Regions from separate parts of the Parapedobacter sp. GCM10030251 genome, predicted to be linked through region 3. Evidence: riboswitches for the same ligand, from Rfam matches in the RefSeq annotation. Region 3 holds a riboswitch; each other region holds the start of a gene.

What was found. Region 3 has a riboswitch for thiamine pyrophosphate ahead of ACFQRK_RS13690 (TonB-dependent receptor). Riboswitches for the same ligand answer to the same signal wherever they lie in the genome.
Region 1: another riboswitch for thiamine pyrophosphate. It lies ahead of thiM (hydroxyethylthiazole kinase); the one in region 3 lies ahead of ACFQRK_RS13690 (TonB-dependent receptor).
Region 2: another riboswitch for thiamine pyrophosphate. It lies ahead of thiS (sulfur carrier protein ThiS); the one in region 3 lies ahead of ACFQRK_RS13690 (TonB-dependent receptor).

Annotation. Positions count from the first base shown of each region.
Region 1 covers NZ_JBHTDN010000001.1:717,546-719,812, reverse strand. The annotation lists gene thiE (thiamine phosphate synthase) at 1-552, opposite strand, end outside; gene thiM (hydroxyethylthiazole kinase) at 542-1,342, opposite strand; TPP riboswitch at 1,415-1,507, opposite strand; gene ACFQRK_RS02990 (aldo/keto reductase) at 1,597-2,267, shown strand, end outside.
Region 2 covers NZ_JBHTDN010000004.1:63,025-65,291, forward strand. The annotation lists gene thiC (phosphomethylpyrimidine synthase ThiC) at 1-709, opposite strand, end outside; gene thiS (sulfur carrier protein ThiS) at 736-939, opposite strand; TPP riboswitch at 984-1,088, opposite strand; gene ACFQRK_RS12450 (Mrp/NBP35 family ATP-binding protein) at 1,118-2,179, opposite strand.
Region 3 covers NZ_JBHTDN010000004.1:339,988-342,254, forward strand. The annotation lists gene ACFQRK_RS13685 (endo-1,4-beta-xylanase) at 1-386, opposite strand, end outside; TPP riboswitch at 565-692, shown strand; gene ACFQRK_RS13690 (TonB-dependent receptor) at 745-2,267, shown strand, end outside.

The sequences.
Region 1 (2,267 bases), on a different contig from region 3:
ATTGGCGCCAGCCTGCATGACTTCTACCACATTATCGCGGTTCATGCGACCTATGGCAACCAGGGGCTTTCCGGTTTGTTGGCGGATTTTCCGTATCCCTTCTATACCCCATTCGGTCAGCGTGTCGCGCTTGGTAGGGGTACTGAAAACCGGGCTGATTCCCAAATAATCGGCTGCTTCGGTTTCGCGGCTATCTAGTTGTTCCAACTGCTCAATTGAATAACCGACCAAACCGGCGCCCTCCCAAATTTTGCGGACTGCCTGCGGGCGCACGTCGTTCCGGCCTACATGGATACCGGCTGCTCCCAACTGCATGGCCACGTCCAGATTATCGTTGATCACCAGCGGCACACCATAGCGATCGGTCACCGCCTTCAATCGGGTGGCATTTCTCAAAAACGCTTTTGTTTCGAGCTCCTTTTCGCGCAGCTGAAGTATTTCCACCCCGCCAAGGATCGCTTGTTCGGCCACCCAGACGAAGTCCCGGCCACGACAATCCGCCTCGGAAATCACCAAATACAACCGGTATGGAAATAAGGCACTAAATTGCATAAGATATCCGGATCCCTTTAACAAACTCTTCTTCCGTAATGCCGTACAATTTGTCGAGTAAGTTAACCTGCAAGCTGCCGGGGCCAGCACTCACTGCAGCCGCCAATTCACCGCTGATGCCTAAGAGTGCCATGGCCGCACTAACTGCTTCCATGGTATCCGTTACCACGGCAACAAAAGCGCCGATAATTGCAGTAGCGGAACAACCCAATCCGGTAACCTTGGTCATCAGCCGGTCGCCATTATCGATACGCACCGGCGGGCCTTCTCCAACCACAAGGTCCGTCTCTCCAGAGATGCACACAACGCTGCCATACTGCTCCGCGATAAACCGTGCTGCATCCAACGCTTCTTCACTGGCGGCGGTACTGTCCACCCCTTTGGTGGTTTTGCGATTCACCTTGGCCAAGGCCATAATTTCAGATGCATTGCCCCTGACCACCGTAGGCCGCATGGCCAGCAATTGGCTGAGAGCCTGATCGCGGTACGGGGTTGCCCCCGCCCCGACGGGATCGAGCACCCAGGGTTTGCCGGAACGCTGGGCGATGGCCGATGCCTGCAACATTGCCCCAAGCCAGTGTTCATCCAGTGTGCCGATGTTGATCACCAACGACTGGCAAATCTGAACCATGTCAGCCATTTCGCTTTCCGCGTGCGCCATGATTGGCGACGCACCCACCGCTAGAAGCGCATTGGCGGTAGTATTCATCACCACAAAATTTGTAATGTTCTGCACCAGCGGAGATTGCCGCCTTACAATCTGTACGTGATTCCAAAGTCGCTTTTCCATGTTTAAATCTCTAAATCAATGGCTAAAGCGGGTTCCTTTGGAACGATTGGAAGCGATTCGTCACAGGATGGGCATGACGACGGAACTTTTCCCTACGCCGGTATGAGCCGGATCAGGTTCAAAGGGTCTTTCTCAATTCTTTTCAGAATACCCCTAAAGCCGCATCAAAGATATAAAAAAATAGTGGTTTTTTTTTCACGCAGACCAAACAATAACAATCCCAAAACTTTAGTTTAAATAAGGAGAAAGGAAATATGATGACAACACCAGCCACATATAAAATAGGCGGCCAACTGGAAATCAACCGGATGGGCTTCGGAAGCATGCAACTTACAGGCCCCGGGGTGTGGGGCGACGCACCCGACCGTGAACTCGCCAAGCGTGTGCTGCTTTCCGCCGTTGAATCGGGAGTCAATTTCATCGATACAGCCGACTCGTACGGTCCGCACACCAATGAGAAGCTCATCCGGGAAGCATTGTCCCTGCATTATCCAGACATCGTCGTGGCTACAAAAGGCGGATTGGAGCGCACGGGGCCAAACCAATGGCCTGTCAATGGCCGGCCAGAACATATACGGCAAACCATCGACGACAGCCTCCAGCGATTGGGCAAGGATGAAATTCAACTATGGCAGCTGCATCGCATAGACCCTGATATACCGATCGAGGAAACGCTTGGGCCGGTGGCTGAAGCCGTGAAGGCCGGAAAAATCCTACATGTAGGCCTTTCAGAAGTGGGTATTTCCGATATCGAACGTGCCGAAAAGGTGGTGCCTATCGCCTCCGTACAGAACCTCTACAACCTGTCAGAACGCAAATGGGAATCGGTTGTTGACTATACAGCAGAGCGTGGATTGGCCTTCATACCTTGGTATCCTTTAGCTTCGGGCCCTGACAAGTTACAAACCAAAATCGGCGCGCTGGC
Region 2 (2,267 bases), 280 kb from region 3:
ATGTCACTGCCGAATTACCGATGTTTGCATTGATTTTCACCAGAAAATTGCGGCCAATGATCATGGGTTCCGTTTCGGGATGGTTGATGTTGGCCGGCAATACCGCCCTTCCCAGGGCGATTTCCTGCCGTACAAATTCCGGTGTAATGAATCCATTATGCACGTATGCCCCGAAATTATGTCCTTTGTGTTGCTTCCACGCAGCGTTATCGTTACGATAGCATGCTTCCAACCGCTGGTTCTCCCGGATGGCCACAAACTCCATCTCAGGGGTGATAGTGCCCCGGCGTGCATAGTGCATCTGCGATACATTCTTCCCCACTTTAGCCGCACGGGGCTTTGCAGGGTGTTCAAACCGTAGGTGGTCTAATGTAGGGTCAGAAAGCCGCGATTGGCCGTAACGCGAGCTGACACCTTGCAGCAATTCGGTGTCTTGGCGGTCGGCAATCCAATGTTCGCGGATTCGGGGAATGCCCTTCCGCACATCAATGTCAATGGATGGATCCGTATAGGGTCCACTGGTGTCATACACGGTCACGGGCGGGTTGTCCTCTACGTCGTTCCGGAAGCGGTCGGTGGTTTTGGAAAGTGAAATCTCGCGCATGGGCACACGGATGTCGGGTGTGCTTCCATTTACATAGATTTTCTTCGAACCGGGAAACGGTGTCCGGGTAATGGTCGTTTCGTTGGGAAGTTTTTCAGTTTTCATAGCGGTTGTTGTTTGACGATATTGCCTTATCCCCCTTGGGCCGCTTTGACGACGATAATCCGATCGTTGGGCTGGAGTACGGTGATATCCCACTGTTTTCGGGGAATGACGGTTTCATTAACGGCCACGGCCGTGCCTTTAGGTTGCTGGGCACCGTAATCTCGCAACACGTTTGCGAGCGTGATTCCCGGATGAACTTGAACTTTTTGTTGATTGATAATGATTTCCATAACGGCATATATTCACTTATGCCTTAGGAAGCCACCGATAGGTGTGAGGTTCCGTTACTTTTCCCTTCGCAGGCATTATCCTGAGCAGGTTTTGAGGGTTATTCTCAGCCTCCCGTTTTACAAACGGGAAAGCACCCCTAAAGCATGGGAGTCAAAGATAGGGTTTTCGGTGATATTATCAAATAACGGCTTGCGTAATCGCTATTTGTTGGGCTACTTTACCGGCGATTTCCAAGAACGCCGGGCGTGCGGGACTATCCTCGTCCAGCATAACAGGTAGCCCATTATCACCCGAATCACTGATGCTTTTGACCAGGGGGATTTCACCCAGGAACGGGGCGTTGAACCGTTCAGCCAGACGCTTACCGCCGTCTTTGCCAAAAATATAGTACTTGTGATCCGGCAATTCCGCTGGTGTGAAGTAAGCCATATTTTCTACGATGCCCAGTAACGGAATGTTTATGGAATCCATCAGGAACATACCGATACCCCGTACCGCATCGGCCAAGGCTACATTTTGAGGAGTAGTGACTATAAGGGCTCCCGAAACAGGAAAACCTTGAGCCACGGTAATATGCACGTCGCCCGTTCCCGGCGGTAAATCTACTATTAAATAATCCAGTTCTCCCCAATCGGCGTCATTAAACAGTTGTTTGACAGCCGTACTTACCATCGGGCCTCGCCACGGAACGGGCTGATTGGGGTCCGTAAAAAAGCCAAGAGACAACAATTTCAAGCCGAATTTTTCGATCGGCTCGATTTTTGTCTTGCCGTCCGCGGTTTTGGAAGCTTTGGGACGGGCACCTTCCAGTCCGAACATAATAGGCAGTGAAGGGCCATAAATATCCGCGTCAAGCAAACCGGTTTTTGCACCCTCGGCGTGCAAGGCTAATGCCAGATTGGCTGCGACGGTAGATTTGCCGACGCCTCCCTTGCCGGAGGCTACGAGGATAATATTCTTTATTTGCGATAATTGGCTGCTTTTGGAGCCAACAACCCGGGAGGTCATGTTAATGTCAACCGCAATGTTTTTATCTACGAATAGCGAAATCGCATTACGGCAGGCATGTTCGATGTGTCCCTTCAATGGACACGCAGGTGTGGTAAGCACCACGTCAAAACGGATTTTCGACGGTGTGATTTCCACATTCTTAATCATATTCAAAGTAACCAAGTCTTTCTTAAGATCGGGATCATCCACGTGGCTCAATGCATGCAACACCTGTTCTTTCGTAATCATTACGCTTCTTTCATTTACGGATACAAACCGAACAAAAATAGCCATTAAATATTAATAGAGATGTCATTTTTTGCGAGCTGTCGCCTGC
Region 3 (2,267 bases):
TGCTGCATAAACCTTGGCAATTGACTATGCCAGATCAGTGCGTGGCCGTTTATCTTCATGTTGTGTTTAGTTGCAAACGCTATAAATCGGTCGGCCTCTTCGAATTCGTAACGGTTCCATTGCGGCTGTAGTAACTGTGCTTTCATTAAATTTTCGGGTGTAGCGGCGTTAAACTGCCCCTGGATAAGCTGCAATTCGGCTCCATCTGTGGCCTTAATCTGACGGCTATTCAATGCGGTTCCGATCAGGAAATCAGCGGCAAACGTTTCTTTCAACGAGGCATTGCTGGCTTGCTGGCTGTAGAGCTTAAAAATTACGGAACTATGGCAGAGGAGTATCAACCCGGTATAGAGGGGTAATCGTAAAAGTCCGGTTTTTGTGTTCATTGTTGTTCGACCTTAATAACTATTTCAGGAATACCATGAAAGCCTATAAGTGTAAATAGGAATCAAATATCTAGTTTTATTTGGAATAACCTGGTTTCGTTGATAACCGCCTCAATCGGTGCCCGATGTTGCTAAACGCTTTGCTTTTCATCATTGAAAAAATAAGTATATCTTTGCACCTATCATTTAGGGGTGCCTTGTTTGTACCGACAAACACAAATAAAGGCTGAGATCATACCCAATGGCATGAGTGCCATGCACCTGATCCGGATAATGCCGGCGTAGGGAGGTAAGTTAAATAATTGGACTGTCATGAACCCCTTGTGGCAGTTGTGTTTAACGAAAAATTACAATAAAGATGGTAAAAAAATTAATCGCAGGGATTGCGTTTTTTTTGCACGTGGCTATCGTTCTCGCTCAACATGGCCTCACGGTAGAGGTGTTCGTAGCCGACAAACCGATGGCGGGGGCTTCGGTACGGGTTTCCGGAACGGCCTACAGTGGACAAACCGACGCCGAAGGCAGGGTGTACATCCGGAATCTGAAGCCGGATACGTATACCATTGGAGTAAGTTACCTCGGGTTCCAGTCGCAGTACCGCGAACTGACCGTATCAGGAGACGAGCGGATCCGCTTTTCAATGGAAAGAGCCGCATTGTTAACAGACGAAGTCGTTGTCCAGGCTACACGTGCCACTGAAAACACGGCAACGACCTATAAAAACCTGAGCAAAACGGACATTGAGAAAAACAACCTCGGACAGGACATCCCGTATTTACTTGACCAAACACCTGGGGTAGTCATTTCTTCCGACGCGGGAGCAGGAATCGGATATACCAGTATGCGCATACGGGGTAGCGATGGTCAGCGTACCAACGTTACCGTCAATGGCATCCCGCTAAATGATGCAGAGAGCTTGGGATCATTTTTTGTGAATCTTCCCGATTTTGCTTCATCGGTTGACAACGTGCAGATCCAACGGGGTGTCGGGACGTCGACGAATGGTGCCGGCGCTTTCGGGGCCAGCCTAAATTTCCAAACCAACACACTCAACAAAGACCCGTATGCGGAATTGGATAATTCGTTTGGCTCCTACAATTCCTGGAAAAATACCATACGGTTGGGGACGGGGCTAATCGATGACAAATTCACCTTCGATGGGCGGATGTCGCGCATCAAGAGCGACGGTTATATCGATCGGGCTACATCCGATCTGCAATCTTTTTTCCTGTCCGGAGCGTGGTATGGCAAAAACAGCCTGCTCCGTGCCAATGTGTTCGGCGGGAAAGAAAAAACCTATCAAGCTTGGTACGGAACGCCGGAATCCCGGCTTACCGGTGATGTGCAGGCGATGGAAGCCTATGCAGCAGACGACGGGCTTACCGAGTACGAGATTGAAAACCTATCAAAATCGGACCGGAGATATAACAAATACTTGTATGACAACGAAACGGATAACTACCGGCAAACTCATTACCAACTGCTGTTTTCTTCGACCCTGTCAAGCCGGTTGACTCTGAACACCGCCTTGCATTACACGCGTGGAAAGGGCTATTATGAACAGTTCCGGGATCGCGATGAATTGGCCGACTATGGGTTGTCCCCGGTTATCGTCGGAGAAAATACCATTGAAGAGACCGATCTTGTACGCCAGCGATGGCTGGACAATCACTTTTACGGCGGAACTTATTCCTTGGTATATAAACCTGCCGGGAGTTTTGAAGTTACATGGGGAGGGGCTTACAACCAGTACGAAGGTGGACATTATGGTGACATTGTCTGGTCGCGTCACCCGTTATTTACCGCACGTGATTACCTCGGCGACGCTGCGAACTCCTTTAACACGTCCTATCGGTACTACGATGGCGATGCGACGAAGAA